Regions from separate parts of the Vibrio sp. 704 genome, predicted to be linked through region 1. Evidence: predicted binding sites of a transcription regulator. Region 1 holds the regulator's gene; the other holds the start of a gene.
The links. Region 1 encodes CRP, which controls carbon source genes, mostly activating them, when cyclic AMP is high. Its sites were predicted from a motif close to TGTGANNNNNNTCACA; they were not measured.

Region 1 (3,218 bases):
ACCCAATTATTGCGGTTACTGGTTCGTCCGGTGCCGGCACGACCACTACATCTGAAGCCTTCCGTAAAATGTTCAATATGATGAACGTTAAACCCGCATGGGTTGAAGGCGATAGCTTCCATCGCTTTACTCGCCCAGAAATGGACATCGAAATTCGCAAAGCCCGCGAGCAAGGTCGACACATTAGCTATTTTGGCCCACAAGCTAATGACTTCCCGGGATTAGAAGAGTTTTTCCGTAAGTTCGGGCATGATGGTACTGGCAGCGTGCGCCGTTATCTGCACACGTTTGACGAAGCGGTTCCCTACAATCAAATGCCAGGCACGTTTACACCGTGGCAAGACTTACCCGAAAACAGCGACGTGCTGTTTTATGAAGGGTTACATGGTGGCGTGGTCGATGGCGATGTTAATGTTGCTCAACATGTGGATTTCTTAATCGGCATGGTGCCGATTGTGAACTTAGAGTGGATACAAAAATTCGTACGTGACACTCGCGATCGCGGCCATTCGCGTGAAGCGGTAATGGACTCAATCGTGCGATCCATGGACGATTACCTCAACTATATCACTCCGCAGTTTTCTCGTACTCACATCAACTTCCAGCGCGTACCGACCGTTGATACTTCCAACCCACTTAATGCAAAAGGCATCCCTAGTTTGGATGAGAGTTTTGTAGTGATTCGCCTACGCGGTATCAAGAATGTCGACTTCCCATATCTGCTGGCCATGATTGATGGCTCATTCATGTCACGCCACAACACGATTGTCGTACCCGGCGGTAAGATGAGCTTTGCAATGGAGCTCATAGTTCGGCCTATCCTACAACAGCTCATCGAAACAGGGAAAATTGGCTAAAAACCTGCCTGCGAAGATGTTTACTTTTCATACCGTGATCATGTGCACAGTTTTGCTTACAAAATCTCAATCATGGCACGATTAAAATCAAGAAATCGTTTTCGAAAAAGGATACTATTTCTTACCGAAACACAAGAGAGCTTGCAGCATATAAAAAGTGCTCTTATTCTAGTAGGCCTAATTCAGGCTTAGCTAAAATATGGATAGCGCAAGCGTACCCTGCAGAGGAAGTGAGATATTATGGTTCTAGGTAAACCTCAAACCGACCCAACATTAGAGTGGTTTCTTTCACACTGTCATATTCATAAGTACCCTTCAAAGAGCACGCTAATTCACGCGGGCGAAAAGGCAGAAACTTTGTACTACATCGTTAAAGGTTCTGTTGCGGTTCTTATCAAAGACGAAGAAGGTAAGGAGATGATCCTTTCTTACCTAAACCAAGGAGACTTTATTGGTGAACTTGGTCTATTCGAGGAAGACCAAGAGCGCACAGCTTGGGTTCGTGCTAAATCTCCTTGTGAAGTTGCTGAAATTTCTTTCAAGAAGTTCCGTCAGCTTATCCAAGTAAACCCAGACATCCTAATGCGCCTTTCTGCGCAGATGGCTCGTCGTCTTCAAGTAACTAGCCAAAAAGTAGGTGACCTGGCGTTCCTAGACGTAACTGGTCGTATCGCTCAGACGCTTCTGAACCTTGCAAAACAACCAGACGCAATGACTCACCCAGACGGCATGCAAATCAAGATCACTCGTCAAGAAATCGGTCAAATTGTTGGCTGTTCTCGTGAGACAGTGGGTCGTATCTTGAAGATGCTAGAAGAGCAGAACCTAATCTCTGCTCACGGTAAAACCATCGTGGTTTACGGTACTCGTTAATCTCGAACTAGAGTGACACGAACAAAATTATAAAAGCCACCAATGGCAACATTGGTGGCTTTTTATTTACTCATGACCAAATGAGATAGGGTGCAGCGAACACTAATGAGTAAGCTTAACAGGTTAACCCTAAAACTTAGCCATTCGTACTTTCAAAGATTTTGTCAGCTGAAGCGGCCACGAAACCTGGGTACAAATCACCATTTTCCATCGGATAGCGCTTAGCAAATTCATAAAACCCGCCAGGGATAATTTCAGTGCCTTCGCTAAAACGAACCGCTACTTTATCTGCCATGGTCGATGACTGCTCTAGCAACACCTCAGGAGTGCCCTTCACTTCACCACCATTTTCATTAATGGTAAACCCAGCGGTACGCAGATGATCGTTTACCTGCTTCACTTCTTCATATTCATTGAGTTGGTTAACGCTCACCGTGAAGTGGTTTGCTCCGTAACCATGCGCCGCAAGCCAAGATGCGTACTCACTTTCTTTAGCCAACGTTTGGTAATCAGCAAAGCTTAAATCCCACAAGCGTCCACCATGTAAGAATGCGCTATCGTTCAGCTTGTCAGCATCGACTTGTGCCACCAAATTTTTCACAATCTCTTGTAGCTCAGGCGAGCACTCTTCAACTTTTAGCTCACTAATAAATACTTTAGGTTGCTTCGGATCTGGGTGCTCATAGTGCTTAGCAATCAGCTTTTTGCTTTCGAAAACGTAATCACCACACGCCTTGTAACCAATAGCTACAAATGGCTTAGCTAGAGTTTCAATACCAAGAGGCGCGATATTGAAGGTACGTAAAGCTATATGATCATTAATCAGAGGCTCATCTTCTTGAAGCAGCTGATGCACTTTAGCCGCCGAAGGGCAAAGACGTTGAATGTAATCTTGCCATAGCGATTCAAATAACACATCGGGCGTCATAACGACTCCTTGTTACGAGATGTAGAGTTTAAAGGTAAGCGGAAGTTGGCTGCTCGTTCACAACAAAAGTTGTCCAGAATAATGAACGAGCAACCATCAACCTGTGACGGTAAATGCCAGTCAGTCAACACGCTTTTCCGAGTCTTTGCTCACTTTTCGTGTTCTGCCAACGATCACTACAACCCATACCTAAATGATGCGCCGGCAAGGTGAGCCGCAATGCATAGTTGCGACTCTATTATTAAAACTTATAGCGCTACACCTGGACTCAATGTTGCAGGCAAGACAGTCTCTTGACCTTCCATTGATGCCATTGGGTACGCACAGTAATCTGCTGCGTAGTAAGCGCTTGGGCGCAAGTTACCCGACGCCCCCGGACCACCAAATGGCGCATCACCGCTTGCACCAGTGAGCTGGCGGTTACGGTTCACGATACCTGCACGAATGTGGTCAACGAAGTATTCCCATTCTTGGTCGTCGGTTGAAACCAAACCAGCAGATAAGCCAAAGCGCGTATCGTTTGCTAGCGCCACGGCTTTGTCTAATCCTTCGTAGCGCAC
Region 2 (3,218 bases), on a different contig from region 1:
ATTTAAGTAATGCTTAATCAATGTAAGTGGTGCTAGCAGAGGCAGCATTCCGATACGGTAGTCGTGAATCACTGTCGCTAACTCTTCTTTTTCTTCTTTAGTTAGTGAGCGTTTGAAGTACCCTTGTAAATGCATCAACACATTTGTGTTGTTTTTGCGGCTAGCCCGATTCGTTAACGCCTTCATAAGTCCTAAACGATACTCTTGGTAAAAGTCTTCAATTTCATAATTAGCGACATCGGCAACTAAGCGGCCAAGGGAGCGGTATGACTCTGGGTGGTGTGCCATTAACGTCAGTTTGTAGCGCGAATGAAAGTCGATGATTTTGCCACGAGTAGGCTCACCATCCATCGAGTCGTAAAAGTCATTTAGACAAAATACTCGAGTAATAAAATTTTCTTTCAATACAGGGTCGTTAAGTCTGCCATCCTCTTCAACAGGCAACCAAGGCATTTTTTGCATCAATGTTTGCGTATACAAGCCAACACCTTCTTTCGCAGCACTGTTCTTGCTGTAAACCTTGACTCGCTCCATGCCACAAGTTGGTGACTTGGCACAAACGATGTAACCACAAAGCTGCTCGCTTTGAAGTTCATCTACTTTATTGGCCGAGTAAGTGAGCATATTGTCGGTATGATCATTTTCTGGATTTTTGGTTTCAACCAATGCAACACGCTCTTCATTAGAAACAAGACGAATGGTTGGACGGGGTACTGGCATACCTACGCCGACTTCAGGGCATACCGAAATAAAGTCAAAATACGGGCTAAGCTCTTTAGTCACAAAGTTGCTCACCTTATGACCAGAGTCAAAACGCACTCGTTCACCCAAAACACACGAACTGATACCTACTTTGATCGAAGATTCCATGATGACGCATCCCTATACAAAAAGTTTTGTTGTATAACTTATAGCAAGCCTTTCAAGATTGTACAAGAAAATAAGTTGTACAATTTAATCGTTTTACTTCACTCGAAAGTATTTCGATCAACCAGCTGTCAGAAAAAAGTTTGGCCCAAAAACAAAGAATTTGTGCGCGCAATCGACAAACTGCTCAAAAGCAAATCGATTGCTCTTTTGATTTCAACAGATTTGGTTATCAATAGTAGTTACAGTTTCTAAATGCGTGGTTTTTGTGACTAAGCTCTCAAGGGGCCACTGTACGTCCCGATATTATTGCCTCAACGAAAACGAACAAGTTCAACAGAATTGGTAATAGCGTTCTATAATAGAGGCGTTTTATCAAAACAAAACTTTGGAGAGCACTTATGGCAACCCCACACATTAACGCACAACCAGGTGATTTCGCTGAAACCGTTCTAATGCCAGGCGACCCGTTGCGCGCTAAATACATCGCTGAAACGTTCCTAGAAGATGTGAAACAAGTTTGTGACGTTCGCAACATGTTCGGCTTTACTGGCACTTACAAAGGCAAAAAAGTTTCTGTAATGGGCCACGGCATGGGTATCCCGTCTTGCTGTATCTACGTACACGAGCTAATCGCTGAATACGGCGTGAAAAACGTTATCCGTGTGGGTAGCTGTGGTGCAGTACGTGACGACGTGAAACTAATGGACGTTGTTATCGGTATGGGTGCTTCTACAGACTCTAAAGTTAACCGTATCCGTTTCAACAACCACGATTTCGCAGCAATCGCTGATTACGGTCTTCTAGAAGAAGCAGTTAACCAAGCGCGCGCTCAGGAAGTGCCTGTAAAAGTAGGTAACGTATTCTCTGCTGACCTGTTCTACACACCAGAAGCAGACATCTTCGAGAAGATGGAAAAACTAGGCATCCTAGGTGTAGACATGGAAGCGGCTGGTATCTACGGCGTAGCAGCTGACCTAGGCGCGAAAGCACTGACTATCCTGACAGTTTCTGACCACATCATCCGTGGTGAAAAACTAAGCTCAGAAGAGCGTCAGAAGTCGTTCAACGACATGATGAAAGTTGCACTAGAAACTGCAATCAACATCTAAGAGCAAATAGTAAGTAATAATTTGCAGCCAGAGTTATGCTGGCTGCCCGAATTATCCCGAGGGGGCGATTGTGTCTAACGGCGAACTGCCAAAAGACGCAGATGGGTTACAACTCAACTTTTGTAAAACATTGGCGTGTGACAACTTTGGATTGAGTGATGCAAAGCGTTACGTTCTGCAACATGCGAACCCTAAGCGTCCGGCGATGGTATGCCGTGAATGTGGAGCTTTCCCCCCCTTACTTAATAATCGCGATGTCGTGAACGAACTTCATCGCCTGCGGCACGTCCACAGTGACGGGTTGCCTGCTTGCCGTAATGATGATTGCGACAACTTTGGACTTTCTGTCCACACTCACAAACACCTCTATCACGCTTTCGGTTACAGTGGCGATCGCCAACGTTACCGCTGTAAAGTGTGTCAAAGTACCTTTGTCGACAAGTGGTCTGGTGCCAACAAGAAGCTTCAATTTCAAGAGAACTTGATGGGTTTATTGTTTACGGGATATTCCGTACGAGAAATCTGCCGCAAGCTTAGTATTAACCCAAAAACCTTTTACGATCATGTTGACCATATAGCTAGCCGCTGCCGCCGCAAGCTGGCAACCATTGATGCGCGCTGGGTAAACCACGCAACGCATTATGAATTGGCCTCAAACTATATTGCATTGCAACCGAACAGCAATAATGGTGTGTATTGGATTGTTTCTGGCGAAGCGCATTCTGGCTATATTCTTTGCCAGCACGTCAATTATTCCGCTGATGAAGAGCCAATCGCAACTCTCGATCATAATCCTTACGATGAGGTGTCTCGTTTTGTTTCCCAGGAGTACGTAGCGGAAGCAAGTGAGCCGCTTGCGGAACCTTCTCATCACCTCAGAGAGCGAATTGACCAAAAATACCAAACAATTTTGGCTCGCGGTAACGTAGAAGACCCTCTTGGTAATCTATCTGTATTTCATTACCCTTCAAAAGGGGCATTAGTCCGTCCGCCATACACCTCGTATGCACACTATTTGCACGTACTTGATATGTGCTGCCCAAACAAACGTGTATCTCTATACATGCCTCAAGATCCCCTACTACGTTCAGCTGCATTGAGCGTTTGTTTACCTCGTATTAAAGAGAAAAGTGTCGACTTGATGTATGTAGAAGAGGACGCTAGTTGGGACATGAGCACTCCCTTTGGCAAAGTCGATATCGCCTATATGAGTTGGTGGCGCGATCGTTGGGCAATCTC

Region 2: a site for CRP is predicted at 1,135-1,150, ahead of deoD (purine-nucleoside phosphorylase). Genes of this name have one in related genera too.

The regions. Positions count from the first base shown of each region.
Region 1 covers NZ_JAWOUH010000029.1:29,632-32,849, reverse strand. Annotated here, with positions in the region: gene R7R24_RS22910 (phosphoribulokinase) at 1-857, shown strand, start outside; gene crp (cAMP-activated global transcriptional regulator CRP) at 1,098-1,730, shown strand; gene R7R24_RS22900 (DUF1338 domain-containing protein) at 1,867-2,658, opposite strand; gene astD (succinylglutamate-semialdehyde dehydrogenase) at 2,907-3,218, opposite strand, start outside.
Region 2 covers NZ_JAWOUH010000002.1:47,237-50,454, forward strand. Annotated here, with positions in the region: gene R7R24_RS04120 (YbgA family protein) at 1-870, opposite strand, end outside; gene deoD (purine-nucleoside phosphorylase) at 1,269-1,979, shown strand; gene R7R24_RS04130 (hypothetical protein) at 2,050-3,218, shown strand, end outside.